Regions from separate parts of the Sporosarcina sp. FSL K6-6792 genome, predicted to be linked through region 2. Evidence: a T-box and tRNA genes for the amino acid it is inferred to sense, from the RefSeq annotation. Region 2 holds a T-box; the other holds one or more tRNA genes.

Region 1 (15,902 bases), 2.5 Mb from region 2:
ATCCATAAAGTTGCCCTCGTACTCTGCATGCTCACGATTATGCATCAATATAATCGGCACACCGTGTTTTGCTGCAATGTCCGCGATGTACGGTTCACGCTTCGCTCCCCATATATCATTTATAATCTGCGCACCCGCAAGAATCGCTTCTTCCGCGACGCCCGCCTTATATGTATCAATCGACACCGTACATCCAAGCTCTCTCGTCAAAGCCTTGATAACCGGAACCGTTCGTTCTAGCTCTTCTTCCAATGAAATCGGGATATGCCCAGGGCGCGTTGATTCCCCACCCACATCGATAATTTTTGCCCCGTCGCGAAGCATCTCTTCCGCGCGCTTAAGCGCCGCATCGATACGACCGTATTTTCCACCATCTGAAAACGAATCCGGTGTCACATTCAAAATACCCATAATTACCGTTTCTTTTTTGAAATCCATTTCCGTCTTACCAAACCGATATTTATCACGTGCACGAGCCAATTCCATCAACAGCAACCTTCTTCCATATCATCTATTGCCTGCATATAAAATGCATGTAGTTTTTTATAATAAGCGCCCATTGCCCCTGGTAGCGAGATTTCTTCAATCATAGATTGTGGTACAAGTTCCTGCACGGCATTCGTGACGAATAACTCGTCCGCTCCTTCTACATGTTCCTTACCGTAAAATCCTTCATTCACAGGAATTCCCGCAACTTTAGCGCATTCAATGATAAACGCACGTGTCGTCCCTGGCAGAATCCCTGTTTCGATAGCTGGAGTAAATAACGCGCCGTCCTTCACCCAAAAAACATTTGACGTAATACCCTCCGCAACAAAACCTTCCTCGGTAACGAAAAGGCCTTCCAACTCTTTCAATGAAGGAAGCTCTAGCCGCCCCCGTACGTTATTAAGAAAGTTATGTGATTTATGGCGCACAGTACTTTCCGGTTTATCACGCGGAGTACCTAGCCAGACGGCCTTCTTTTCCGTACCACGAACAGTCGGAGCCAATTCTTTTCTGAATAAGATCACGTTCGGTGATGCGTATGAAGAGGGTGCAAGACCGATATCATGGACACCCGCAGAGACGTTCAACCGAAAATAGCCATCCTGTCCGCCATTTAAGTGATCCAGTTTACGCACAGCCGCAAGAATTTCGGTTTCATCATAAGGCATCGTAATGCGGTACTCCGTAAGTGCCGTATGCAACCTGTCCATATGTTTATCATACAAGAGCACATTGCCGCCGTATGTCCTGAAGGTTTCAAAAAAACCAGCACCATATAGAAATCCATGATCGAACGGGGAAATTTTTAACTCCTCCGCACGCAGGAATTCACCATTCATCCAACACCACATACCGAATCCCCCAATCTTACTTTTCCGCCATCGCCTTTGCTTGCCAAAGCGCTTTTGCCTTATTCAATGATTCTATATACTCCGCTTCCGGTACTGAATCAGCGACAAGACCTGCACCAGCCTGTATATGCGCAATACCATCCTTGATATAAGCCGTACGGATAACGATATTCAGTTCGAAATCACCGTTAAAGCCGAACCAGCCAATAGATCCTGTATATAGCCCTCTTCGCGTCGGCTCAAGTTCTTCAATAATTTCCATCGTCCGGAGTTTTGGTGAGCCGGTAATTGAACCCCCTGGGAACACGCCATTAACGATTTCCGCATTCGAAATACCCTCTGCAGCCGTACCACGAACGTTCGATACAAGGTGCATAACATGAGAATATTTCTCCACAACCATGAATTCATCCGTTTCCACCGTTTCCGGTGCACAAACCCGCTCAAAGTCTTCCCGTTCCAGATCTACGAGCATAATATGTTCGCCAGTCTCTTTTTCATTCGACAATAATTCCGCTTGAAGCGCAGCATCTTCGTTTTCATCTTTCCCTCTCGGCCGTGTTCCACCGATTGGTCGTGTACTTATTTCATCCCCACGCTTTTTCAATAACAGTTCCGGTGAACCAGATACGACAGCAAATTCCGGCGAACCCATTGAGGCCATATAAGGTGACGGATTGAATGAACGAAGTGCTTCGTACATATCTAGCGGATGTACTGATAGCGGTTTTGATTGTCTCACTGAAAGATTGACTTGAGTAACATCTCCACTAGCAATGTAAGTCTGCACGTCTCGGACCATCTGTTCAAACTGCGGTCCAGTAACAGATACAGCAAGATCATCTTCACTTAACAATACGTCCGTTGCTTTTCCTAGCGTGAAGACTTGCTTGCTTAGTCCTTCCGAAGCCGCTGTCATCCATTCAGCTTCCAACTCTGCTGGTTCCAATCCACAATTCGGAAGTGTCATGAAATAAGCCATTTCAGTCTTAACGTCAAGCACTACCCAGCGGTCAAATAAATAAAAGAACAAATCAGGTGTATCGAGATCATCTATCGTATCGACTGGGATGTTTTCATAAGCACGGACATAATCGTAACTGATGAATCCTGCCGCACCGCCTTGGAAGTCTGGCAGTTCAGGAATAGATTCCATTTCATAGGATTGAACAAAATCATTTAGCAATTCAAGCGGATTTCCTTCTCTTACTTCCTCCGTACCATCACGCCAGACAAGTTGTAATTTGTCGCCGTCCAACGTCCGTAACGTAACGAGCGGGTCAATTCCAGCCATGCATAGCGCACCGCCGCGTCCACTTTCAAGAAGGATATGACTTTCATGCTTGTGTGCCAACTCTTTATAAGCATAGAAGAGCTGTTCTTTCGTCATTGCTGATGTTGTATAAGCGATCTTTTGTTTGTTCATCCCAGTTTCCTCCCGATAACAATTAGTATCTTCATCTTACCGCGTGAAAGCCGTTTTACGCTATAAAAAGAAAAGCAGATGACCTCTTTTCATTTGAGGAGCGACCATATCCCACCACAGACCGATCATAACAAACAAATTTAAACAACAAAAAAGAAAGAGCATCTCAGCCCTTCCCCCTCCCACACTATTACTCTTCGTCAAATTGATATAGCGGAGTACTCAAATAGCGCTCACCGTTGGATGGAAGAATCGCAACGACTTTCTTCCCTTTACCAAGCTTCTTCGCCACTTGTAGAGCTGCAAAGATTGCCGCTCCGGATGAAACACCACCAAGAATACCTTCTTCGCGTGCTGCACGTCTTGCTGTGTCATACGCTTCGTCGTTCGTTACTTGGACGATTTCATCATAGATATCAGTATCGAGCACTTTTGGAATGAATCCAGCACCGATTCCTTGAATTTTATGCGGACCCGGCTTTCCACCTGATAGTACAGGCGAGTCCGTCGGTTCAACAGCAATGATACTTACTTCAGGAAAACGTTCTTTTAAGACGCTACCCACACCCGTAATCGTGCCACCCGTTCCAATTCCAGAAACGAACGCATCTACACGGTCTAGTGCATCTGCGATTTCAGGGCCTGTCGTTAAACGGTGAATTTCGGGATTTGCTTCATTGTTGAACTGTTGCGGCATGAACCAACCATTTTCCTTTGAAAGTTCTTCCGCTTTTCCGATAGCGCCTTTCATTCCTTCAGCACCTGGCGTTAACACAAGATCCGCGCCATAAGCACGAAGTAGATTGCGCCGCTCTGTACTCATCGTATCCGGCATAACCAAAACAGACTTATACCCTTTTGCCGCAGCAATCATCGCAAGGCCTATTCCCGTGTTACCACTTGTTGGTTCAATAATTGTACTGCCCTCTTTTAAATCTCCGGACTTTTCAGCCGCTTCGATCATCGCAAGCGCAATACGATCTTTAACACTAGATCCTGGATTCATATATTCTAGTTTCAAATAAACATCCGCATCATCTGCGCCTGTCATTCTGTTCATTTTAACAAGGGGTGTTTTCCCAACAAGATCCGCAATAGAGTTTCCAACTAGCGTCATTTATACCCTCTCCAATTCCTACTATTTTGATATGTCTTATAATATTAATATTACTACCATTATGTGAACATTGTCAACAATTGAACGCCCACTATATGTATTCTTTACCCAACGCTTTCAGACTGAAGCTAAAGAATGCAGCCTGGAGTCTAGACACTGATTTATGTAGAAAAACTTATACTTTCTTCCCTTTTAAGAAAAGCTGTCCGGAAATACCAATTTATATCGGTTTCCAAACAGCTTTCTATTATTTACCGTAAAACCATTTTGCGTCGAATTCTTTCCAAAACGCTTCCGGACTAACAGTTTGCGGAAGTTGCTCAAGTGCAATTTCACGCTTGATATGATCTTTTACTTCTTTAAATTTAAACGACTGCCCTTTCACCACTTCACTTACATGAGTAACCGCATATGTACCATCACTCAAAGCAATAACTCCACTCGTCATTCCTTCATTCGCATCGGCTACAGTCTCTACGATTGCCTTGTCTATCGAATCAGTCGAATCGTTGATATAGCCTATATCTCCGCCTAGACTAGCCGAAGCCAAATCCGTCGATCGCTCTTTTGCGAGAACGTCAAAGCTTGAACCTTTTGAAAGCTCTTCAATTGTCTGTTCTGCATCAGCCTTCGTTGGAACAACAATAATAGCGGTTCTGTAAGCAGTTAAAATATTGTAAAGTGCAGTATTTTCATCATACTGCTTCTTTACCGCATTATCTTTAACTACGATATCTTTCGTTAATACCTTTTCAAGGATGAGGTTAGAACGGATTTTCTTCCGCATTCCTTCCTCATCTTGACCAGAATGAGAGCGACCGTCCACGGAACGAATAAGCGCAATTTCGAGATCAATTTCCTTATCCGATACATCAATCCCGTATTGTTCTGCAGCTACCGCCATCACTTTTTCATTCACAAGGTCAAGAAGAGTTTCACGTCCAACTTCCTTTTCCATTGCCGACATCCATTGTTCTCTCGTAATAGGCTTACCAGCTACCGACGCAACTTCTTCATCTGTCTGCTTCGGTTTGTCCGGTATAAGCCACCCAACAAGCCAGAAGATATTGAAGGCTAAAAGGATTCCAATTAACAGAATGAGCGGTTTCGTCTTCAGTTTTCGTTTCTGTAAACTTGTTGTCCCTTCAGGCTTCCGATTGTATTTCATTGATAAAACCTTCCAAAACTTCTTTCGGATACACGTATGTTTCCATACAGAAGTGACAATGTGCTTCCGCTTGTCCGTCCTCTTCAATCATATCCCGAATTTCGCTCTCCCCAAGACCGATGATCGCATTTCCAAAACGTTCCCTCGAGCAATTACATGCGAATGAAACATCCATCCGGTCAAGAATTTCCACGTTCGCCGCGCCAAGAACCTCACCAAGAATCTCCTCAGGGGTAAGGCCACGGGCAATCAACGTTGAAATTGGTTCAACGTTGGCAATACGCTCTTCCAACGTCACAATTGTTTCTTCCGTTGCGCCAGGCATAACTTGGATAATGAAGCCACCGGCAGCTTTCACTGTATTGTCCGGGTTAACCAGCACACCAAGTCCTACTGCAGAAGGTACCTGCTCCGAAACGACAAAGTACTCCGTGAAATCTTCAGCGATTTCACCCGATACAATTGGAACTTGCCCCGTAAAGAAATCACGAAGCCCCAGATCTTTGACAACCGACAACATACCGTCCGTTCCAACTGCACGCCTGACGTCAAGTTTACCCTGCTCATTTAAATCAAAATGCGTTTGCGGATTAGATGCATAACCCCGAACCTCGCCATGCGCGTTTGCATCAATGACCATCGAACCAATTGGTCCATTGCCATCAACCTTTATTGTCAGTTTATCATCACCCTTTGACATCGCACCCATCATGACTGCCGCTGTCATTGAACGTCCTAATGCTGCCGTTGCAGTTGGCCACATCAAATGACGACGTTGCACTTCTGATACTGTTTCGGTCGAGCGAGCTGCGTATGCCCGGATTGTCCCGTCGAACGCAAGCGCTCTTACTAAATAATCATTCATTTCTTATCTGCTCCTTTTACATGTTTCGTTCATAAATTAGATGAAGCCCTTTTAGCGTCAAGAAGTTGTCAACGACATCAATCACAGTCGTTTCACTTGCGATCAAACCAGCAAGCCCTCCCGTAGCGATGACGGTCGGTTCTTCCTTACTTTGTGCTTTCATGCGGGCAACAATACCATCAACTTGCCCAACATAACCGTAAACAATCCCAGCCTGCATAGCAGCTACCGTACTTTTCCCTACAACTTGATCCGGTTTTGCCAGTTCGATTCTTGGCAATTTAGATGCCCTGTCGAACAAAGCCTCCATGGAAATTCCGATACCTGGTGCAATTGCTCCACCCATGTATTCGCCTTTTTCATTCACATAACAATAGGTTGTTGCTGTTCCAAAATCAACGATGATCAGCGGACTTCCATATTCATGAACAGCCGCAACGGCATTGACAATCCGATCTGCACCAACCTCGCGTGGGTTTTCATACTTGATATTCAATCCGGTTTTGAGACCAGGGCCAACAATAAGCGGTTTTTGGTTGAAATACTTCCTGCACATCTGCTCCAGAGGAAACATGACTGGCGGGACTACTGATGAAATGATAATGCCGGTTACATCGTCAAAAGTGAGTCCAACGTGTAAAAATAAAGATTTCACTTGCATCGCATATTCATCTTCTGTCTTATGTCTATAAGTTTCCATGCGCCAATGATGTTTAAGCTGTCCTTGTTCATAGACGCCAAGGACAATATTCGTATTTCCTGTATCTAGCACTAATAGCATAATGGTTTCCTCGCTAACTTCGTCATTTTCCAACACATCATACCACATATCCGGGTATAGAAAAAAGCTGACTGCTTCAAAAGAAACAGTCAGCTCTTATTAGGTGTTCAGTCTTTGCGTTCTTCGTTAATTGATTTAAGAGCTTCGTCCACTTTATACTCTTTCGGTAAATCACCGATAGCTGGGTCCGTAGGCGCACCAGTTGCATCAGAAATGACTGTGTCATCTCCTTCTTTCGAAATATCCACACTCTTAACCGCTTCATCTTTATTGTCCAAGCCATAACGGCCATATGGGCGATCAGGCAATGTGCCGTGATCTTTCAGATGATTAATTTGCTCTGCATCGAGTGTTTCCACTTCAAGAAGTGTCGTTGCAATCAGATCAAGCAACTCGCGTTTACTCGAAAGAATTTCTTTCGTACGCGCATATTGTTCTTTAATGATACGTTGCATTTCTTGGTCGATTTCATACGCAATCGCTTCAGAATAGTTCTGTTCAGAGTTGAAGTCGCGTCCAAGGAATACTTGCCCTTGAGCCTGACCGAACTGCATTGGTCCGAGTTTATCACTCATTCCGTATTCAGTTACCATCGAACGCGCGAGACCAGTTGCACGCTGGAAGTCATTGTGAGCTCCAGTTGAAACTTCGCCAAGAACGATTTCCTCTGCAACACGACCACCAAGAAGTCCTGCGATTTTATCGAGAAGTTCAGGTTTCGTCATGAAGTAACGATCCTCTTTCGGAAGCATGACGGCATAACCGCCCGCCTGTCCGCGAGGGACGATTGTTACTTTATGAACGATTTCAGCGTCATCGAGCATTAGCCCTACAACTACGTGACCCGCTTCATGGAACGCTACAATATCGCGTTCTTTTTTCGAAATGACGCGACTCGTCTTCGCAGGTCCCGCAATAACACGGTCCGTTGCTTCGTCGATGTCTGACATATCGATTTTCGTTTTATCGCGTCTTGCAGCAACAAGTGCTGCCTCGTTCAATAAGTTTTCAAGATCTGCACCCGAGAATCCAGGTGTACGTTGTGCAAGTGCCTTCAAGTTGACAGTGTCGTCAAGCGGCTTATTGCGCGCATGAACTTGAAGAACTGCTTCTCTTCCTTTTACATCCGGACGACCAACTGTAATCTGACGGTCAAAACGTCCTGGGCGCAGAAGTGCAGGGTCAAGAATATCAGGGCGGTTTGTTGCCGCAACAATGATAACCCCTTCGTTCTCACCGAAACCATCCATTTCAACAAGGAGTTGGTTCAATGTTTGTTCGCGTTCATCGTGTCCACCGCCGAGGCCTGCGCCACGTTGACGACCGACCGCATCGATTTCATCGATGAAAATAATACATGGTGCGTTCTTTTTAGCGTTTTCGAAAAGGTCACGTACACGTGATGCCCCAACTCCAACGAACATTTCAACGAAATCAGAACCTGAGATCGAGAAGAACGGTACACCCGCTTCACCTGCAACCGCACGCGCTAACAACGTTTTACCCGTACCAGGAGGTCCAACTAACAAGATCCCTCTCGGAATACGCGCGCCAACTTCAACGAATTTACGTGAATCTTTCAGGAAGTCAACAACTTCCACAAGTTCAGCTTTTTCTTCGTCAGCACCAGCAACATCCGTGAAACGAACTTTTTTGCGGTCGTCTGTATGAAGCTTCGCCTTACTCTTACCGAAGTTCATAACACGGCCACCGCCGCCTCCTCCGCCTTGCGCCTGATTTAACAGGAAGAAGAACAAGATGAAGATGATGATGAACGGTAGAAGACCCGTGAAGAAGGATACCCACGCGCTCGCAACTGGAGTCGGCAAGATGTTGATTTCCGTTTGAGTTTGCGTAGCAAGTGTACGGATATCTTCCTGCGTCTTGGTATCGTTCATAATATTCGTGACGAACTCTTCGCCTTCTTTATAGCCTTTCATTGTGCCCTTCACATTAAGGACAAGTTGAACTGGCTGTAAACTTACTGTTGTTACTTTTCCATCTTCCAACGCAGTAATAAATTCGTCATACCGAATCTCTTTCTGTTTCGGGTTTGTATTGTTTAGTGAACTAAATATCCCCATGATTGCAAGAAATATCAGTCCGTATAATAGAAAGTATCGAAGTATTCGATTCATCCCAAGCCTCCTCATTTCATTAGACAGAAAACTAGTGTAAATCTTATCACAGGTCTGATTCATCCTACAAAGGAAATGCCTTGACGGAAAAGCGCAAGCGCCTCTTATCATCAATGTAGAATTCCACGACCCTTAAAAGATTTTCCTGCAATTGTTTAGAAAGAATAGATTTCCTTTTTCAGAACACCAATATAAGGTAAGTTTCTGTATTTCTCCATATAATCAAGGCCGTAGCCTACAACAAACGCATCCGGTACGTCGAAACCAACGTAATCCGCTTTTAAGTCTACTTTTCGACCAGTTGGCTTATCAAGGAGAGTAACAATTTTAATAGAATTCGCTTTTCGGTATTTCATCAGTTCGACAAGGTAACTTAATGTTTTTCCGCTATCGATAATATCTTCAATAATGAGTACATCGCGTCCTTCAACACTTGTGTTCAAGTCTTTGACGATTTTAACTTCCCCTGATGACACTGTTGCATTTCCGTAACTTGAAACATCCATGAAATCGAGTTCGATATAAGCATCGATACGCTTAATAAGGTCACTCATGAAAGGTAATCCACCTTTAAGCACACCAATCGCTAGTACATACTTGTCTTGGTATTCTTCTGTCAATACCGCACCAAGTTCACGGATTTTCTCTTGAATCTGTTCTTCTGTAATTAGTACCTCTTCGATATCTTTCCCCAACATCGAAATTCCTCCTCTTTCATACAGATCATTATAACTTTCTTGTACTAACTATGTACTTACTTTGATCTGTCTTGTGTCGTGAAAATATCACTCCGTACCGCACTCCTGGAACTGCACAAATTTCACCTTGCGCTGTAATGATTACCGGCAATCGGTCGCGTTCTGTCATGCCAACCTTCTCGTCGATAAACAACCTGGATAAACGTTTCGGGTGTGTCATCCCCGGCAACAAGATTCGATCCCCATCCTCTCTTCTCCTGATAGACAAGGGAAGTGCAGAGTGAGGCAAGTCAAAATACATGATGTCATCAGTATCCATGAATAACTCTGTATCGAGATTACTCACTTCATTCCAATAAAGCTGAAAATCATTTCCCCAACGGGTCCAAACGCCTTTCGGCAACACTTTTTGCAACTCCACTTCTTCAATTGATGTATCACGAACGAACGTCAGCACGCCGTATTCCCGAATGAATCGGTAACCGCGTGGAAGGTGAATGGATACATTCCCGTCTTGCGAAGATAGATGGTGTAACAGTTGACTTATAAGCGCGGAATTATATTTTACGGGCATAATTTCCCCATTGTAAAGATACCTCAATAGTAGTGTAATTATCCGCCTTTGTAAAGTTTGGTGCATGCGGGAAAAAGCATTTCCGTCGACGACAGGCAGGCCCGCTTCTGTGAACTTAGTAATTTCATCAAAACGTTCCTGCGCCAGCATTTCAAGCAATTCTTCATCTTCCTGTAGATAACCAGACATTCTCACTGCATTTTCAGCAGCTCCCGGGTTTTCATCCAGAATAAACGGAACGATTTTGTGACGGTAACGATTACGCAGATAGGCATCACTTTCATTACTTGGATCTTCTCGAAAATGTAATTCATGCTCTCCAACATATGAATAGAGGTTCGCTTTCATAGCCGGAAGGAAAGGTCGAATAAGAATTCCACCTTCAACTTCACGCTTCACCGACATCCCCAATGGCTGACTGCCTTTCGTTACTTGCATCAATACCGTTTCCAACTGATCTTCTGCGTGATGTGCCGTTGCTAAAACATCATAACCATGCTTTGTCATGATCTCCTCGAAAAATGCATACCGTCCATTTCGGCAGACAGCTTGCACATTGCCACCGTCTTTCTCAATAATAGCCGGAACCGGGACACTTCCACCAAAAAAAGGAACCCCATACACTTCACACAGCCTTGCCACAAATGTGCCGTCTGCCGCGGACTCTTCTCCGCGCAAATTATGATCGACGTGAATTGCGGCAACTTCAATCTCCATGCTGTCTTGATTTGAAGCCATGAAATGTAAAAGCGCTACCGAATCTACTCCGCCCGAACAGGCGATTAAAATACGGTCCCCCGGAGCGATGAGTGACCATTCCTTGATAAAACGGAATATCGTCTGTTTAAATTTATCCATTGCTCCGCTCCCTCCTCTTTTCTAATTTATTCTTACTCGAATTTTACCATAGAATATCTAAAGGAGGGGACTCACTTACTTACATATTCATCCGATGACCCTTTCCCGGGAAATAGTTTGTGAATAGGGTGTGAAACTTGACCACTTCGGCAGAACATGATCGATTTTCATAACTAACACAGTACGATCGTCTCCAATCACACCAAACTTCCGCTCCATTTCATGCATAATACGGTCTGCAATTTTGTCACATTCGAATCCTCCATATTTTTCAAGCGTACTGTACAACGACCTCTCTTGCTTCTCAAGCGGGATATCCCCATTAAAAATCCCGTCCGTTAACATAAGTATAATGTCTCCTGACTTCAACTCTTCTTTTTTTGCCTCCACAGAAAAGGATGGAAGAAAACCGACGGGGACCGATTTGCTATCCAGTCTTAAAAAGTCGTCACCGCGTTTAATATATGTGCTCATCGATCCGGCCTTCCAAGACCAAATGCGACCATCTTGCAAATCTACGAGTGCCAGATCAAGCGTAGCGTACATATCATCAAGCCCATTCAATGACATCATATAATGCAACGTATGCATGGCTGTTTCAGGATCCATTTTCCGGTCCAAACATTCTCGCATTAAACGAATTACCTTTCGACTCTCACGATATGCATTTAAATCCTGGCCCATTCCATCCGACAACAAAACCGCCGTCAACCCTTCATGAATTGGGAACACTTCATATGCATCACCTGCGTGAAAGGTTTCGCCGCCTGCTGTTGCCGCGATACCATAATCAAGGGTAAAACGAACTGCCGAACCAAACGTTAGTTGTATATGTGGAAAAGGGTCCTGTAAAACGGCAGATTTGGCGACCCTGAACGGCTCATCGTACATTTCTTCAAGAATTGGTAGTATAAACCTTTCGGCAACTGTCGTATCCGTTTCAAAATCAGATCTTTTCTCAGGAATACAGCAGATGATGCGACGCGCACCCCTCTCTCCTGGTAAAACATCAATCTGGAAGTACTCAATCCCTTTCTCTTGGAGCCGTTTTGCCAAATCTTCCTCGGCAGGCTTATAAACAGTCAAATCTTCTTTTACTTCATTCATGATTTTGTCCAGATGGGTGCTCATATCACGCAACTGGAGGGCAAGCATTTTTCGTCCATGCTGAAGTTGTCCCGTCAATAAACGACTGGCAGCTTGTTCTTCAAGTTCCGTAACTAATCCATTGAATCGGACGCACTTATATTTAATCTTCTCCTCAACACGATGACGCTTAGCTTTTTTCGTCATAGAATAGGTCATTTCCCACTCACTAAGAAGCCCACCCATATCATTATCTGCACCTTCCCAGCACTTGGCATAACGGAAACAAGACTGGCAAGTTTTTGGTATAACCTGCTGAGGTAATACATCTGCATTATCGTGGGGGGAAGATCGGTCGCCAACAAGCGTCGACATAAATTCAGAGAACTTTTTGAAATCAGCTAGTTGTTCATCGAGCCGCTCTGCTAACCATTTTTGTTGTTTGTCAGTAGTCTCTGTATTCTCCGGATAAAAAATGCGTTTAATCGACTCTAGTTTTTTCGAAGGGATCAGTAAAAAAATAATCGTCGCGGTTGCGAGTGTTATAAAGTGTGAAGTATCAAGAGGCAAGGTCAGATCATACATTAGGAAAAATCCCGATACAGAGGCCCCTCCTAACACGATGCCAATTTTCCCGAAACGGCGGAGTGTGCCTGCAAAAAATCCAGTCATACCATACACCGCCATCATTCCGGTGAAGGACAATTCTGCCACCCCCACAATAGCAGCGATGATCATTGCGATTGTTGTTGAAAATGGAAGCCCCCCCACAAGCGCCGCAAGCAAGATTGTCAGATGAATGAGCGTACCTGAAACCGAAACAGGACCTAGCATAAGTCCACTCATGCCAGTTGTAGCCAACGCACCGACAAGGCAAGCCGCTCCAAGACGTTCAGGTGTCCATTTACCAAAGAAGATTCGATCTGCGGCAGGAAAAGCAACAAAGAGGAAAAAAGTCATGAACAAAGCAAGAACTGCTTCAAAGCCAATATATAATTGAACATTTACTGGTGGTTGCCCGATATGCATAATGAATTGCCACGACACTTGAACAACGATAATGCATCCCGCTACTGTTAGCGGTACTGATTTTCGCATGAGCGGATATTTAATAACCGCATTAAATAACGCGAGCATCAATAGATGGATAACAGCCTGTCCAAGACCAAGGAATGCACTTCCAAACATCCCACCAATGAACACCCATATGAGATGCTTTCTGAAGCGAGCCCGTGCAAGTGCCCACACTGGCAAGAAAAAAGGAACCGCTGCATCGAACAATACGGCTTGCGACAAGAAAAAAGATCCAAACAAGAATAGAGTCGCAACTAAAATGTGCATTTTTCGTTTTCCAATCATCTCGACATACATACCAATTGGATGGCCCACTGGACGTGCTAAATGATCAATTAGTTTCATTCCTCATTCCCCCTATGTCTGCTATGCCTTGAGTATACATAGGCAGATGGAAAGAAATTGTCTGTTCATGACAACAAGAAAACAAAATGTTTCGACTCATTCCGAACTGTTTTTTCTTTTTTCCTAAGACGGGTTGACACTGCATTGATTCACTTGTATTATAAGTATTGTTGTTCTGATCAAGCGGCAACAAGTGCTAACTAGAATATACAAAGGCGGCGTAGCTCAGCTGGCTAGAGCGTACGGTTCATACCCGTGAGGTCGGGGGTTCGATCCCCTCTGCCGCCATTTATGAAATGCAGATACAAACGTCCAGGAGCTGGACAATAAATTACTAAAAAAGCAGTTCCTACATCGTGAATTCACGATGTAGGAACTGCTTTTTTTTGCAATGAAAAAATGCGCGATTGTTTGGGGAGCTGTGACGGTTTATGTGATTTCCCGTGATAGTTTCGTTGTTTGCCATGACAGTTCAGACGATTGCCGTCACAATTTCACCATTTACCATGACAATTCGCGATTGCCATCACAGTTTCGCCATTTGCCATGACAGTTCAGACGATTGCCGTTACAGTTTCACCGTTTGCCATGACAATTCACGATTTCCATCACAGTTTCGCCATTTACCATGACAATTCTCCGCACAAAAAAACAGCGAACAATTTGTTCACTGCTTTTCTTCATACTATTCGTACACTTTTTCATGAATTGAAACAGCTAGCAAGTTACCCTCTGCTTGCGCCACGGCCACCGCGTTTCGATTCTGTCGCTCTTTTCAAAGTAGAGAGACGCTCTTCGCTATCTTTCATGAACTTTGCCATTTTTTGTTCAAAGTTCTCTGGGCGATCCATAGCAGGACGGCCACCACCTTGACGCGGACGTTGCGGGCGCTGAGGACGTTCTGGACGCTGTTCAGATTCAGGTTTCGCTTTTCTAATCGATAACCCAATTTTACCATCTGCACCGACGTTCATCACTTTCACTTCAACCATGTCACCGACTTTAAAATGATCGTTGATGTCCTTGACATAATTGTCCGCCACTTCACTGATATGGACCAGGCCTGTTGAGCCATTCGGTAGCTCAACAAACGCCCCGAAGTTTGTGATTCCTGTTACTTTACCCTCTAGCTTGCTGCCTACTTCAATTGACATAAAAAAAATGCTCCTCCTTAAAATTTAAGCGGGCCCCGCGCTGGGAGCCTTGCAACCGTATTAATGAGCCCTGCAAATTGCAGGATCCTTACTTCCATTATAGCCAATAAAAAAAGAGTGTCAATAAGACTACTCTTTTCCTTTGTCTTGTTCATCTGTTTTTTTCTTGTTTTCGGGTATTGAAAAAATGATTTCGCTCTTTTCAGACAAGAAATATTCCTTGCGTGCGAGTTTTGCGATATAGTCATCATCATTCAATTTCACAAGTTGTCTTTTTAGCATTTCTTGTTCTTCCTGCACCCCTTCAAGCTGGGCCAGCACCTCGACTTTTTGCAACTCTTTCGCTGCCAACGTCTGTTTCTGATTGATGAACATATTCGTCAGACCACCTAGAATAACGGCTGCCGCAATAGCAAAAACAGCCAGTCTACGGTATAAACGGACTTTCCGCGCATTCTTCCTAGTCTCTTTCTTTTGAAGTGAGCGGACATATTCAGTTTGAATCGATGCGACCCTTTCGGACGATTTCCTCTGCTGTTTCTGTTCCACGTCCTGCACTTCCCCTCTTCACACACTACAATTTGTTAGTCCATAAATTATATATCATTTCACCCTTCTTTTAAAGAGTTTTCCGGAAATGATACGGAATATTTTAACAAATGGTGTAAAGAGGACTGCAAAGACTTTCACAATAAAACGAATGACTAGACTGATAATAGATACAATCAGACGCACGAGGAACAAGAGCGGCTTTATTAACAACACCAACAAGATCCTCCCGAAAAATCGGAACGGCTTATAAAAAATAGTTACGTATAGCAACATTCCACTAATCTGTGCAACTGGATCATATATCCGCCACGCCCCATCCCTGACGAGATAAAGGATGTAAAACGTCCAACATCCGACGAGTACCCATCCAATGACTTCAAGCCAAACCGCACGCTTTCGAATAATCGATTTCTTCCCGGCGTGCGCGGTACTTGTTCCAATCATGTCCATGAATGCCCCAGCAACAATGCCCGTCCCAATCATGGCAAGCAGGCTAAGAAATTGAACGGATAGACTCATCCAAACAATTTATGGAGGAAACCTTTTGAACCTGATTCTTCTTCATCGTATTGAATAGTGCCGACCGTTCCTTCTAGCGTTAGAAGCCCTTTATCGACATCGAGATGAACAATGCGCAGTTCCTCTCCCCGGATTTGCAATAATCCTTGCGATGTTCGAACGAGAAATTCTTCCTGATCGAAGCGGTCGATTGATTTTACAGACGTG
Region 2 (15,902 bases):
ATATGCAAGCGAGGCAGCGAAACTATTAATTGGAATTGGTTTTGAACAATTCAATCTTCATCGTATTTATGCGACATGCGACCCAAGAAATGTTGCTTCATCAAAGGTGCTAGAGAAAATAGGCATGACAAAAGAAGGTAGAATGCGTGAGGATTTACTACTAAAAGATGGATGGCGTGATTCCCTTTTATACAGTATTTTAGTTCATGAGTGGAGTGGAAAATAGAGTGCTAAATTTTCACCAAAAGATGATAAATGACTTTAATACCGAATCGATTTCTGTGCAAAAAAAACGAGTGAAAGTTACTACTATATATAAATATAGTTTTGACGGATAGAAGGGGAAATTATGAATAGAGAACATTATTTATATGAAGAATTTATATGTATTTCTGGATTATTAAATCAACAGTTAGACATTGTACCCGTCTTATATGGTTCATTAGGTCTTGGAAAAGTAACAAATATCGACTTTTCTCCTCAAGATATTGATATACTTGTGCCCTTAACTTATTTAGAAGAAAAATGGAAATTTCTCCAACATACCATGGAACAGCTAGGCTATAGAATGGTTAACTTACAGGAACATGAATTTATTAAAAATGATATTAAAATTGGGTTTGCTTTTACGGAAGATTTATTGGAATTTGCGGATGTAGATTATACAAGTTTAAACCTATTTGAAGATGCTGGTTCAGAATATTATTTACCTACGATTTTGGATTTCGTTAAAGTCTATAATAAATCGCTAGAAGATGGCTATAGAAGAACAAAAAATAACAATAAGGACTTGGATAAATTAGAGATTTTAAATATAATTATACAGAATACATTATAATTACAATGAATATAAGTTCCCAAAATGGCATAGTCTAGATGAGGAAATAACTTACATAAAAGTAACTAGATTTATTTTTGCAATCGAAATTATTTTTGGCGCAACTCATTATTCACTAATCCCATAAATAATGCATAGTGACTCCTTCACTTGTAATAATCCACTGTAGTGTATCGCTGACGTTGTGATACAAGTATGGTTTACATGAACAACGAAATACGTTTATTTATTATTTGCATTTACACACACACTTCTCTATAATCAATTCAAACCTTATATCAAACGGCGATGACGAGGAAAAGTAATGAGACGATGTTATATAGAGAGCTTCTGTTGGTGGAAATGAAGCAAACTAGTCTGATGAACATGATCTCCGAGCTTTGCACTGAAAATCCGTGGATGAGTAGGCTGCAACAAGATTTGGCACTTGTTACAAATGTCAAAGTATACTCGCATGAATTGTAGCGACGTACTTACTAAGACAAGTGGCGTGAGCTATTTGTGAATTAAGGTGGTACCACGAGTGAAATATTAACCTCGTCCTTATCGATACGATAAGTGGCGGGGTTTTTTGTATGCCCTAAAAAGGAGGAATTGGTTTGAGCATTTTAATTGGGGGCGCGTGGCCATATGCCAATGGGTCATTGCATTTAGGTCATATCGCAGCGTTGTTACCGGGGGATATTTTAGCGAGGTATTACCGACTAAAGGGTGAATCCGTCTTATATGTGTCAGGTAGCGATTGTAATGGTACACCTATTTCGATTAGGGCCAATCAAGAAGGGCTAGCGATTCAAGATATCGCAGATCGCTATCATCAAGAATTTATAGAAAGCTTTGCGATACTGGGATTTAGTTATGATTTTTATTCCAGAACGGATAGTCAACAACATCATGAAGTTGTCCAGCGGATTTTCTTGCAGCTACTTGAGAATGGATATATTTATAAAAAAGAGATTGAACAAACGTATTGTAAGTTTGACCACCAATTTTTACCGGATCGGTATGTGGAGGGTGTTTGTCCGAACTGTGGACATCCATCTCGTGGGGATCAATGTGATAATTGTTCAACCATCCTTGATCCGCTTGATTTAATTGACCGTAAATGCAAAATTTGTGGCAATGAACCAACCACAAAGGCAACGGAACACTTCTACTTTTCATTAAGTTCATTTCAACATGAGCTAGAAGAGCAAGTTAAGAAGGTTCGGGCAAACAAAGCGTGGAGAGAAAATGCCATCCATTTATCAGAAAGATATTTGACAGAAGGTTTACATGACCGCGCTGTGTCCAGAGATTTACAAAATGGAGTTAGTGTCCCAGTACAAGGTTATGAGGATAAAAAAGTGTACGTTTGGATTGAAGCAGTATCAGGTTATTATTCGGCCAGTCAACAATGGGCGATTGACACTAATCAAAGTGATGAAGCTTTTTGGAATGAAGCGACCGTATCTTACTATGTACATGGGAAAGACAATATTCCCTTCCACTCGATTATTTGGCCATCTATTTTATCGGGTATTGGAAAGGACGCTTTTCCAACACATATCGTTTCAAACGAGTACTTAACATTAGAAAAAAAGAAACTATCAACGAGCAAAAACTGGGCTGTGTGGGTTCCCGCCATTTTGGAAAGTTATGATCCTGACTCCATTCGATACTTTCTAACTGCAAATGCACCTGAAAATAGAGACGCTGATTTTTCGTGGCGTGAATTCATTTTCAGTCATAATTCTGAGCTTCTTGGTGCTTACGGTAACCTCGTAAATCGGACGTTGAAGTTTATTGACAAGTCATTTGAAGGGGCTGTTTCTGGAAACCTGGATCTAGATATTATAGAAATGATTCAATTTAGATATGGTGAGATTGGTCACTTGATTGAACAAGGTCATTTTAAACAAGCGATTGAAACGATTTTTGAAACCATTCGTTTCGGAAATAAATACTTTGATACAAAACAACCTTGGAAAGAAATCCATGAGAACAGGGAAGAGTGCAAGAATATTTTACTTACATGTGTGCATATTATTGCAAATTGTGCTCAGTTATTATCGCCATTCCTACCTTTTTCAAGTGATAAAGTGAAAGCAATGTTGAATTTAGCACCATTTACTTGGGAACCCATAGAAAAATCAATATATCAAACCTTTCAAGTAAGTCCTTTATTTGAACGAATCGATTTAAATCAGATTGAGGTTGAATTAGAGAAGCTAAGATTGAATTCGATTTAAGCAAAGGGTATGATTGGGATAAAAATGAGCTCAATGTGAAAAGTACTTCTATGGTGTATGTGTGTAAAGTTAGAAAATGAAAGGAGCCTAATTTTAAGATACATCGAAATCGGGCTCCTCTCTAGTATTAAATCGGCGCAGCTTTGATTGTAGTTTGCTAATAATTTGAACCTTTTGTCATACTGCTCGTCTAACTAATGGAAGTAATTTGCAACCCATTGACAAAGGGGGGATATGTACTATGAAGCAAAGGAAATATGTTGTTATTTTAATGTTTTTGCTTGTATGTGTAAGTTTACTCGTTATGAATCCTTTTAAAGAAGATATATGGGATTCTAATTTTAAATTGCTTAAAAATGAAATTTTGTCAAAAAATGCAACTAATAAAAAGGTGAATTTGACCACATTTACCCCATTTGAATGGGATAAAGTTTATTCATTCGATCCATATTTTTCAAAAGAAACGATATATGAAATAATAGGATATAAGTGGGGGAATATCAGTGAAACAGTCAGTGAGGGCATGAATCAAATCGTTTTCATGAAAGACGGAAAAGTGGTTTGTTATCTATATGGTTATCCTGAGAGTAATAAGTTTGGGATATTCTTTGAAGGTACAGATTCTATAGACAACGTGAAAATTTTATATTCAGAAGATAACGAAGTTTTTGATGTGACGAAAAATGGAGATATTGTTTATTTAAAACACAGTAAATAGGATTCATTGTACTAGTGGAGAATTATGCATTTTTATTAAGGGGAGAACTTGATGCAGTAATTACCAGTTGTTGTACAGACCATTCTAAAGGACTACATCGCCTTGTTTCATGAGCGTTTACCAAACACGCTCGAAGGATTTTATATCCAAGGATCAATTGCACTGAATGCCTATGTGAATGAGTCAAGTGATATTGATTTTATTGCAATAATAAATCGCCGTTTGTCAGGAGAAGAAGTGGAAGTATTAGCCGAAATTCATAGTATTATTGCCAGTAACTATCAAAACCAGAAATGGATGGAGTCTATGTTCTTTGGGAGGATATTGGTAAACTAGAAGCTGATGATAATATTTATCCTTTCTATAACGATGGTAAATTGAGTTATGGTGCTTATTTTAACTCTATCACTTGGTGGATACTGAAAACGAATGGAATTAGCATTTTAGGTCCAGAACCAACTGCGCTAAGATTTGAAGTTGAACCACAGCTCTTAGTTTCTTATGTACATGAAAATATGAATACGTATTGGGCACAACGGATCCAAAGAATTGAGAGTTCATTGGGACAGTTACTTCATCTATCAGCCGAAGAGATTGATTTTGAAATTGAATGGTCGATTCTCGGATTGTTACGCCGATATTATACCTTAAAAGAACATAACGTACTATCAAAACTTGGTGCTGGCGAGTATGGATTGCTACATCTACCAGAGGAATGGCATCAGATAATTAAGGAAGCAATAAATGTTCGTAAAGGTGCTGGGATCGAGTTTTTCACTTCTGATGAGCAGAGAATTGAAATGGCTTTAAGATTTACGAAGTATATCATTAGTTACTGCAACAGCAGCTTAATCCAAAAACGTATAGTATGATTTAATGTCAATTTTCTCACTTTTCAACTTACTGCTACTGAAGGGGATTTTTATGGCTTACAAAATTGTGTTTTTCGATGTTGATGGAACAATAACGCACCATGAAGATGGGAGTATTTCAATTAATACTAAAGAAGCAGTCAAAGCATTAGTGAACAAAGGAATAAGAGTAGTAGCGGCAACAGGAAGACCATTATCTATGTGCGAAGAAATAAAAGCACTAGGAATAGATACGTTCATCACTGCGAATGGAGCATATGTCAAACACAATCACCAAGTTATTCATAAAGTGCCGATGGATAAAAATGTGATTCAAGAAGTCGTTGAATTTTCCTTTACAGAGAATCAAGGTCTTTCATTCTTCACTGAAGATTTTAGCATGAATGGTGTAAAAGATACTGAAATAGTAAAAGCGTTGAAGGAAACTCTATCATTGAATAACTATCCTACAATAAATAAACTGATTTATAATCAAGAGGTTTACTTAATGTGTTTGTATGCAACTGACGAAACGGTTGAGAAATACATTCAAAAATTTCCGTATCTAACATTTAAGAGATGGCATCCTTTTGTATTGAATGTACTACAAGAAGAAGTATCTAAATCATTAGCCATTATAAAAGTTTTAAAGTATTTTGACATTGATAAATCAGAGGCCATTGCGTTTGGTGATGGAGAGAATGACATAGACATGTTGGATTTAGTAGGACTTGGTATAGCTATGGGGAATGGGAATGAAAAAATAAAAACAATTGCAGATTTCGTAACTAAAAAGTCAAGTGAAGACGGAATTGAGTTCGCGTTGAAAAAGTTTGGAGTGATTTAATTGATAAATATGTTTCAGTATAATTGGCAAATCAGAGAAGACTGGTTTAAGTGGTGTGAAACCATCCCATACGAAGAACTCACTAAAAAACGTATGGGGGGTATGCAGAGCATAATACATAATCTATTTCATGTAATTGACTGCGAACAAATATGGGTTAATCAAATGCAAGGTACATCAGTCATCATTAAAGATATAAATAGAATATCAAGCCTTAATGTTGTTAAGTCATTTTCTAATCTAACCAAACCAGCAACAGAGAGCTTCATAAAATCACATACGTCTGAATCTGAAGATAGAACTTTGGTAGTAAAGAGTAGAAATGGTACTACTAATTCATTCTCGTTTGATAAAATAATTACACATATACTATCACATGAAATTCATCATATTGGACAATTATCTGTTTGGTCTAGAGAAATAGGATTGAAACCTGTATCGTCTGATTTACTATTTAGAGATTTAATTTAGTTAACAATTAAATTCAACAAACTGTTAAAAAAAACGATTCCACCATGTTGAAATGGGGAATCGTTTTTTCGTTTAGTGAGTAACATAACTCGATCTATCAATATTTTTTATTAAGCATATGAATGCAGCCCAGCAATTACAAGGTTCACGAAGACTTGATTGAAAATAATTATTCCAAAACCAATGACTGCCATCCAAGCAGTTCTTTCTCCTTCCCATCCTTTCCCTACCCTTAAATGTAGCATTGTGGCATAAAATAAGAAGGTGATTAAAGCCCAAATTTCTTTCGGGTCCCACCCCCAGAAACGGCTCCAAGCAAATTGGGCCCAAATCATAGCGAATATCAGTCCACCAAGTGTGAACAAAGGAAAACCAATGATGACTGCTCGGTAAGTAATTTCATCCATATAGTTCGCATTTACTTTATGAGTAAGTGGTTTGAGTAGAGAAATGATTTTTCGCTTCGTGAAAAGACGAATCACTGTGTAGAGCACAGTCCCTACAAGGAATGACCATATTATTGTATTCAATTTTAATGCATCAATCGAGTTTGGAATCTCTATAATACCGTTTTTTTGATCGACAGCCTCATAAGAATTCGCATCCACTGATTGGACAACTACTGAGTTTTTAGGAACGGTAATGGCTGGTAATTTATAGTTATAAACGTCCATCTCAGATTTATGATTTTCGAATTGAAGATTTTTAGTATAACCGACTGCATTAAATGTGCTAGTCATTAGAATGAAGCCCAATACGACTACCATAAAATACATGACGAGCTCCAAACAGAATGTATTCTTGCTTTTTTCAGTTGGATTAACTGTTTTTAAAAGGTAGATAATACCTGTAACAAAAGATATGGACAATACCGCACTAGAAAAGGCTACTGTTAGTACGTGTATTGTTAACCAATTACTTTGCAAAGCCGGAATAAGGGGCGTTATATCTTTCGAAAATGCATTTGCATAGCCAAGAATTAGCAGTGCTATCGGAAGAGCAAAGAGTCCAATTACACTTTGGCGATATAAATAATACATAATCAGGAAACTTCCAACGAGCATAATGCCAAAGAACGTCATGAATTCATAAAGGTTGCTGACTGGTGCATGTCCGGCAACAGACCATCTAGTTATAAAATAAACAATCTGTAAAATGAAACCTACCCAAGTCAGTGTTATTCCAAGTATTGAAAATATCTTTCTTTTCGATCTAACTGCTAGTCCTAAAGGAATAATTGCTAGTAAGTAGATAAAAAAGGATATATAAAGTGCTGTACTGCTTAAACTGATTAATGAACTTGTAGACAAGATGGAACGCCTCCTCTTACATGTTTTTAAAATCTCTTTAAACTACAACCTGAGTAGAATGACTGATGTTTATGCATAAGTTTGATTTTCAATACCGATAGTAACCTCCAACTCACTGATAATATTGATTATCTGATTTACTCAGATACACCAATTTAATCCAGTGTAGCATTCGCAAATTTGAAATGGAGGAAGAGTTCCGACAATTTCATGACTTGAAGTCATCGTATGAATTAGGTTTTACCATTCGAGATGTATTATTGTTAATTTCGGCCGGAAAACCGGCTGATTGTGTAGGTTCCTCGATTGCTAGATAGTCGACTGATCATATTTTAAACAACCGTATGATTCCATCGCCCAAATGCAGTTTTAGAGCTATTCTATATAACGGTTGAAAAACAAGATATTGTATTAGAGGACTAATAGTAAGCCTTTTCGAAATAATGAGGGATGGACTTTTTATTCTTTGATTTACATACTGCACGGGGGTATGGTAAATTGAAATTATTAATAAAGTAGTAGGTGTTCAAAATAAGAGGTCTAATGCAAGTACAAGGGAAGTCTTGCACTAGTTGTGTCAATTCAAATGAAGGTCTTATCGGTGTGTCTTCTGTCAAAGTCGATGTATGTTGTGGAGTTTGATAATGCTCAGAGAACTGAAGAAGGCTATACGTCATCTAATTACAACATAAGTAAATCAACAGTTTCAAACGTCATGTACGGGTAGAAAGTAGTTTATTGGATTATGCCTTTAGGTTTAATCATTCTTTTTAAATAAATTATACCCCCATTATGTATATGGGTAATCTACATAATTATAGCCAAACATAAATGTTTAGCTCGACAGTTATACTGGAGAACGACTAAAAGATAAGGAGTGATTTTTCATGCATGATCACGACCACGGTCATCATCACAGTCACGCTAGAGAAGGAAATAAAAAAGGACTTGCGATAGCATTTGTAATTACTGCCGGGATTATGCTGTTAGAGTTTTTTGGAGGTTTGCTGACGAACAGTTTGGCTTTACTTGCCGATTCGGGGCATATGTTGAGCGACGCGGGGTCATTGGCGCTAAGTTTAGTAGCAATTTGGTTTGCTGCGCGGGCGGCTTCACCTAAAAAAACATACGGTTATTATCGATTTGAGATTTTAGCAGCATTATTTAACGGGGTAACGTTGTTTGTCATCGCAGGAATGATTGTTTATCATGCGTATGGACGTTTCTTTGAGCCACAGACTGTTGCGAGTGGTTCGATGATTATCATTGCGTTCATTGGGTTAGCGGCCAATCTACTTAGTGCTTGGTTTTTAATTAGCAAAGGCGATGTGAAGGATAATGTAAATTTACGCAGTGCCTATCTGCATGTCCTTGGCGATGCACTTGGTTCTGTCGGAGCGATTATAGCCGGGATTGTTATGTACTTCTTTGACTGGTATGTTGCAGACCCAATTATCAGTGTTGTCGTGGCGTTGTTAATCCTAAAAGGTGCATGGGGGATTATTAAACAGACGATTCATATTCTAATGGAAGGTACACCGATTACAATTGATCAACAAGAGGTCAAGCAGACATTAGAAGCGATCGAAGGTGTTATCAATGTACATGATTTGCATGTATGGACAATTACATCCGCATTGGATTCACTTACTTGCCACCTGCTAATTAAGGATAATGAAGATGAACAGCGCATACTTCAACAAGCGATTCAACAAATCGAGAAGCAGTTTAAAATCATGCATACAACGATTCAAATTGAAAAGTCTGATTTGCAACATGCAACACCTATCGTGTAACTAAAGAGATGAAGGAGGATTTAGTTTAGAGAAAATGGTTAAACTAGCAGGGAATGGTGGAATCGCATTTGGATCAATATTATATGCCAAGCAACTAGCAGTCATGGCAGAGTAAATGAGTGAAGTCGATGAACTAGAGTTGACGACGTCCCAGCAACTGTACATTGAGGTAGTGGAAAGTAAAGTCACAGGGATGACGGATCGATTTAAGGCACCGAAAAATATAGTGAACATAGCAAAAGAAGGGAACCATTTTTCAAATTAGTGCATTATTTTGAGGGGAATAACCTAAAAAGCGAACTCGTTGACCCACACCAAGTAAAATGCTAATATAGGGGTACGGGGTATATGCACCTGCTTAAGGAGGTAAAATCATGGAGGAATCAACCAAAACAACAGTCCAACCAAATAAACAACAGCTTCTTAACCGGTTAAAACGTGTAGAAGGACAAGTAAGAGGCGTTCATCAAATGGTCGAGAATGATCGCTATTGTGTCGATATTTTGCATCAGATTAGCGCGATTCAATCAGCCATGAACAAGGTTTCTTTAGCCTTGTTAGAAGATCATACACATCACTGTGTAGTCAATGCCATTAAAGGTCAGAATGGTGATGCGGCTATTAAAGAATTGATGGACGTTATGAAAACAATGACGAAGTAAAAATGCTCCTCGCTTGACATACCTAACAGGGGTATAGTAAGTTTAGGGTAATAATAAAAATAGGAGGTTTTTAATTTGAAAGAAACGTTAAAAGTAGAAGGCATGTCATGTAATCATTGTGTTAATTCAATCGAAACGAGCGTTGGGGAACTTACGGGTGTTTCAACAGTCAAAGTAGATCTTGGCAATAATGAAGTATCAGTAGAATTTGACAATGCAACTACATTTGCGCAAATCAAGGAAACGATTGAAGAGCAAGGCTACGAACTCGTTTAACGAATAGACTGTCAGCTTACACCACGTGGGGGTATATAGTAGTAGAAACGATTATACTTTTTGGTATGATCCTTCTTTTTGAAATAAATATACCCCTACCGAGTATTGGAGGAGAGACAAATGGCTACTTCTGAAAAAACGTTACAAATTACTGGAATGACTTGTGCAGCATGTGCGAATCGCATTGAAAAAGGGCTCTCAAAAATAGAGGGTGTTGAGAAAGCAAACGTTAACTTTGCATTGGAAAGTTCAACAATCGTCTACGATCCAGCTAAAACGAATGTCAATGAGTTTAAGGCGAGAGTTGAAAAACTTGGATTTAACGTCGTTCAAGAAAAAGTAGCTTTTGACATTTCAGGTATGACTTGTGCGGCATGTGCGACGAAAATCGAAAAACGTATTGGCAAGATGGATGGTGTTTCCAACGCAAGTGTTAACTTTGCGCTAGAAACAATTGCAGTCGAATATGATAGTAAACAAGTTGAAACAACAGAGATGATTACGGCCGTTAAGAAAATGGGCTATGAATTAATTCCAAAACAAGATAGCAAAGACAAAATGGATCACAAGGAACAAGAAATCAAAAAGCAAGAGAAAAAGTTCATTATTTCACTGATTTTAACGATTCCATTACTATGGACAATGGTGGCGCATTTTGAGTTTTTATCATTTATTTATATGCCTCATATTCTAATGAATCCGTGGCTTCAGCTTGCATTTGCGACGCCTGTTCAATTTATCATTGGCGCTCAATTTTATAAAGGTGCTTTTAATTCACTACGGAATAAAAGTGCCAACATGGACGTATTGGTTGCTCTAGGTACGAGTGCGGCATACTTCTATAGCCTTTATTTATCGATTGAATGGATGAATAATGGCAAAGTTGGAAGTCCCGAGCTATATTTTGAAGCGTCCGCTGTCATCATTACATTAATCGTACTTGGTAAATTATTTGAAGTTCGTGCAAAAGGTAAAACGAGTCAGGCGATTCAAAAGTTACTAGGTTTACAAGCTAAAACAGCGAGAGTCCTAAGAGATAGCTTTGAAATGGAACTGCCGATTGAAGAAGTTATCGTGGGAGACACAATTCTTGTGAAGCCAGGTGAAAGGATTCCGGTGGATGGCGAAATTATTGAAGGACGTTCAGCCATCGATGAATCGATGATTACAGGTGAAAGTATCCCAGTTGATAAAGTTGCAGGTGATAAAGTCATTGGTGCGACAATCAATAAGAATGGTTCATTGCAAATCACAGCAACAAAAGTTGGAAAAGATACAGCGTTGGCACAAATTGTAAAAGTAGTGGAAGAAGCACAAGGTTCGAAAGCTGAAATCCAACGTTTAGCAGACAAAATTTCAGGTATCTTTGTACCGGTTGTTGTCGTTATTGCAGTTGCAACGTTCCTAATCTGGTTTTTCATTGTAACACCAGGCGATTTCCGTTCGGCATTGATACCAACAATCTCGATTCTAGTTATTGCTTGTCCATGTGCGTTAGGTTTGGCAACGCCGACATCGATTATGGCAGGGTCAGGTAGGGCAGCTGAAATGGGCTTACTCTTTAAAGGCGGAGAACATTTGGAAAATACCCGTTCAATTGACACTGTCGTGTTGGATAAAACAGGTACAGTGACAAAAGGTCAACCTGCGTTAACAGATATTACAGTGGCAGCAGGCTTTACAGAAGATGAAGTGCTGCAATTAGTTGCAACAGCTGAAAATCAGTCCGAGCATCCTTTAGCACAAGCCATTGTTTTAGGCGTCAAAGAAAAAGGGTTATCGCTACTTGACGTGTCTGATTTTGAAGCGTTACCGGGCTATGGTATCCGGGCAAATGTTAGTGGTAAAGAAGTATTAGTCGGTACTAGAAAATTGATGAACGACTATAAAATCGCTATTTTAGAATCGAATGCTGCTATGGAAAAGCTTGAAAGTGAAGGGAAAACAGCGATGCTGATTGCTGTGAATCATAAACTTGCAGGTATTGTGGCAGTCGCGGATACAGTGAAGGAAACATCGAAAGAAGCCATTGCTAGAATGCAGGCATTGGGTCTTGAAGTAATCATGCTGACAGGCGATAACCAACGAACTGCGGAAGCAATAGCTCGTCAAGTTGGGCTATCTCATGTCATTGCAGAAGTGTTACCAGAACAAAAAAGTGATGAAATTAAAAAATTGCAAGACCAAGGTAAGAAAGTTGCGATGGTTGGGGACGGTATCAATGATGCGCCAGCACTTGCGATGGCGAATATCGGAATGGCTGTCGGAACAGGTACAGACATTGCGATAGAGGCAGCAGATATTACTCTGATGCGTGGAGACCTTAATAGTGTAGCTGATGCGATTATTATGAGTCGCAAAACGATGCGCAATATTAAGCAAAACCTATTCTTTGCATTCTTCTACAACACAATCGGAATTCCTATTGCGGCAATTGGTTTATTAGCCCCTTGGGTTGCGGGGGCAGCGATGGCATTCAGTTCGGTGTCCGTTGTATTGAATGCATTGCGCTTGCAAAAAGTGAAATTGTAAAAGGAATGAAGCCATGCGGAAATTCTGCATGGCTTTTTTTAGTGTAGAGGGGGATTTAAGTGTAAAAATAGGTAACTGAAATTGTACACTAGACCTATGTGTTCAGATTGCCAAGATGCAAAATCTTATCTAGCTAAGCAAAAAAAAGGATGTAATAATATGGGTAATGAGTTACGATAGGCCTTAAGATTATTCAATGATTGAAGCTGATAATGAGCAATATTTTGCATAGACTGATAACAACAGGGGAAAGTGGGGATTAGTTTGCTAAAAAAACCAAAGAAACTGCAACCAGGAGATAAAATTGCAACAGTAAGTCCTTCTTGGGGAGGGGCAGGTGATTCAGAACTTAGATGGCGTTATGACCAAGGGGTTAAAAGAGTAGAAAGTATTTTTGGCCTTGAGGTCCTCCCGATGCCGAATAGTTTGAAAGGTTCAGAGTACCTTTATGAACATCCACAGGCTCGTGCAGAAGATCTAATGACGGCATTTAAGGATAAGAGCATTAAAGGAATCTTTGCGAATATTGGTGGGGAAGAAAGTATTCGTTTACTTCCATATATTGATTTCAACATAATACGAAAAAACCCGAAAATATTCATGGGTTATTCTGATGTGACGATTACTCATCTGTTTTGCCATAAAGCAGGTATATCTTCTTTTTATGGTCCGGCGATTTTAACTGATTTCGCTGAAAACGTTGAGATGGATTCCTATACAATTGATATGTTGAAGCGGATACTTTTTTCTGATGATGTTATCGGTAAAATTAAACCCGCTCTAAAATGGACGAGTGAGCGTTTGGAATGGCATGAAAGGAATAAGAATAGACGCAGGAAAATGCTACCAAATCATGGGTATGAAGTACTTCAAGGGTCGGGAGTTGTACAAGGAAGATTGATTGGTGGGTGTATCGAGGTACTAGAATTCGCGAAGGGTACAGAGATTTGGCCGGAACAGAAGCATTGGAAGGACAGCATTCTGTTCTTCGAAACATCGGAGGAAAAGCCCGAACCTAGTTTTATAAAATACTGGTTGCGTAATTATGCTGCACAAGGTATTCTTCAAATGGCAAATGGCATCGTTTTTGGGAAACCACAGGACGAAAAATATTATGAATCCTATAAAGAAGTTATTCTTCAGGTCATGAAAGAATATGGCTTAGTGGATTTACCGATTCTCTATAATTTGAATTTCGGCCACACAGAACCAAAAATTGTTTTGCCCTACGGTGTGATGGCAAAGATCAATTGCGATAAGGGGACTTTTTCGATTTTGGAGAGCGGGGTAGAATGAGGTAAGTGGTACTATCATTGTTGGATAAAAGAGTTGCTGATCAATTTAATTTGATCGGTAACTCTTTTTTCATTTAAAGAGTTCGTTTCACTGTATTAATTCCAACAATTCATTCAATTAGGGTACAATAGTAAATAAGAGTTTGACTTTACGAGGATGGATTAGTGTGGGGACAGAGTATCTAATCTGGATTGGTAGTCTAGCCTTATATTTCGTGAAGATAAAAGAGGAATCCACGATATTATAGGTGGTACGTATGTTGCCACCGTTAAACAGGGCGAATAGTGGTGTGAAAATCGAATTGAAGGACGTGTTGATTATCAAAGCGATTATATTTGATTTTGATGGGACTTTAGCGAATACCTTACCCATTTGTTATTATGCTTTTCAGTGTGTCTTCCAGGAGTTTGATAATAAAAATCTTTCTATTGAAGAAATAAAGGCAATGTTTGGTCCGTCAGAAACCGGGATTATTCGAGAGAACCTATCCAATAGTAATAAAGACGAAGCTATTGAGTTGTACTATGCAAAGTACTCTGAACGCCATAACCAATTAGTTACATCACATAAGGAAATTGTTGATCTAGTAAAGCACTTAAAAGAAGTAGGACTCAAAATTGGGATCTTTACTGGAAAGGCAAAAAGAAGTTTAGATTTATCTTTGAAAGCTTTACAGATGGAGGGGCTGTTTGAAGTCATCATAACAGGGGATGATGTAAACAAACCAAAACCTGATCCAGAAGGGTTATTAAAAGCTTTATCTCTTTTAGGTGTCGAAAGCAGTGAGGCACTATTTATCGGAGATAGTGATGCAGACATAGATGCTGGCGTTCAAGCGAATGTACATACTGTAGGAGTCCAATGGTTACCTGATTATCATTCAATGGAATTTACGATTGAACCTGATGCTATCTTTAAAAGTGTAACAGAATTCATTGATTTTATGAAAATTGGTGTCACTAATGAGTACTAAATGGTTGGAATGGGCGAAGAGAATACAAGCAATATCTCAATCAGGATTAACCTTTTCAAAAGACATGTATGATATCGAGCGTTATGAAGAATTACGCATGATTAGTGCAGAAATCATGGAAGAACACACAGGGGTAGAAATGCAAAAAATCAAGGATTTATTTATGAATGAAACAGGTTATCAAACCCCTAAAGTCGATGTTCGTGGAGTAGTTTTTAAAGATAATGCGATATTAATGGTAAAAGAAAATATGGATAATAGATGGTCTTTACCTGGTGGTTTTTGCGATATAGGGTTGTCGCCGTCTGAAAATATTATAAAGGAAATAAAAGAAGAATCTGGCTATGATGTAGTTCCTAAGAAACTGCTTGCTTTGTTCGATAAAAGTAAACATCCGCATCCTCCGCAACCGTATCATTATTATAAAGTTTTTATTCAGTGTGAAATTGTTGGAGGTATTCCAGCTACCGGAATCGAAACGAGTGGTATTCAGTTTTTCTCTGAAAACAATATACCAGATCTTTCTGAAGATAGAGTGATAGAATCACAAATAAAAACACTTTTTGAGTTTTCAAGGGACCCTGATAAAGAGACGTTGTTTGATTAAATAGGGGGATGGCAGGCTTGAAAATCAATAAAAAAAGGGTTAGTAAACTTTTAGAGATATCTTTTTTCACTGTTAGTGGAGTCTATTTACTAGTAGCAGGGTTAGGATTAATTATCATGATATTTTTTACTAATTCTTATTTTTCGCAATGAAGATGTGATTTATGCGGCTATTATTCTAATACTTTTTAGGAGAAAGAAAGAACTAGCTTTCGTTAACGGGGACTATAATTTTATAAATGAACAGATGAGCCCCTGTTATTATAATTCTTATACTGTTCATCAGAATAAACATCATCGTTTAATAAAGCTATAAAAAAAATGATTTATTGAACGACGGAAAGTGAGATTTAAATGAGAATAGTTGAAGTTAAACCTTATGATGAACAATGGGCTTCAAACTTTGAAGAAGAGTCCCATAAATTGCATGAGATTTTCGGTTCTGAAATTATCGAGATGCACCATATCGGCAGCACGTCTGTAATTGGACTGCTG

The links. The T-box of region 2 lies ahead of metG (methionine--tRNA ligase). A T-box ahead of a tRNA ligase gene usually reads a tRNA of that ligase, here a tRNA-Met.
Region 1: it has a tRNA-Met gene. The T-box ahead of metG (methionine--tRNA ligase) is inferred to sense a tRNA for this amino acid. The anticodon was not compared.

Annotation. Positions count from the first base shown of each region.
Region 1 is NZ_JBBOSA010000001.1:3,099,258-3,115,159, reverse strand. It holds gene folP (dihydropteroate synthase) at 1-486, opposite strand, end outside; gene pabC (aminodeoxychorismate lyase) at 486-1,340, opposite strand; gene MKZ26_RS15155 (anthranilate synthase component I family protein) at 1,357-2,766, opposite strand; gene cysK (cysteine synthase A) at 2,957-3,883, opposite strand; gene MKZ26_RS15145 (peptidyl-prolyl cis-trans isomerase) at 4,131-5,051, opposite strand; gene hslO (Hsp33 family molecular chaperone HslO) at 5,029-5,916, opposite strand; gene MKZ26_RS15135 (type III pantothenate kinase) at 5,933-6,697, opposite strand; gene ftsH (ATP-dependent zinc metalloprotease FtsH) at 6,805-8,835, opposite strand; gene hpt (hypoxanthine phosphoribosyltransferase) at 8,991-9,533, opposite strand; gene tilS (tRNA lysidine(34) synthetase TilS) at 9,562-10,965, opposite strand; gene MKZ26_RS15115 (SpoIIE family protein phosphatase) at 11,053-13,470, opposite strand; tRNA gene MKZ26_RS15110 (tRNA-Met) at 13,685-13,758, shown strand; gene MKZ26_RS15105 (S1 domain-containing RNA-binding protein) at 14,196-14,624, opposite strand; gene MKZ26_RS15100 (FtsB family cell division protein) at 14,754-15,173, opposite strand; gene yabQ (spore cortex biosynthesis protein YabQ) at 15,228-15,695, opposite strand; gene yabP (sporulation protein YabP) at 15,692-15,902, opposite strand, start outside.
Region 2 is NZ_JBBOSA010000001.1:613,158-629,059, reverse strand. It holds gene MKZ26_RS03005 (GNAT family N-acetyltransferase) at 1-226, shown strand, start outside; gene MKZ26_RS03000 (hypothetical protein) at 350-838, shown strand; T-box leader at 1,118-1,386, shown strand; gene metG (methionine--tRNA ligase) at 1,438-3,069, shown strand; gene MKZ26_RS02990 (hypothetical protein) at 3,311-3,787, shown strand; gene MKZ26_RS02985 (aminoglycoside adenylyltransferase domain-containing protein) at 4,081-4,659, shown strand; gene MKZ26_RS02980 (Cof-type HAD-IIB family hydrolase) at 4,712-5,485, shown strand; gene MKZ26_RS02975 (DinB family protein) at 5,495-5,956, shown strand; gene ccsB (c-type cytochrome biogenesis protein CcsB) at 6,067-7,266, opposite strand; gene MKZ26_RS02965 (cation diffusion facilitator family transporter) at 8,154-9,062, shown strand; gene MKZ26_RS02960 (metal-sensitive transcriptional regulator) at 9,437-9,724, shown strand; gene copZ (copper chaperone CopZ) at 9,800-10,000, shown strand; gene MKZ26_RS02950 (heavy metal translocating P-type ATPase) at 10,121-12,532, shown strand; gene MKZ26_RS02945 (S66 family peptidase) at 12,797-13,828, shown strand; gene MKZ26_RS02940 (HAD family hydrolase) at 14,145-14,801, shown strand; gene MKZ26_RS02935 (NUDIX hydrolase) at 14,791-15,408, shown strand; gene MKZ26_RS02930 (GrpB family protein) at 15,762-15,902, shown strand, end outside.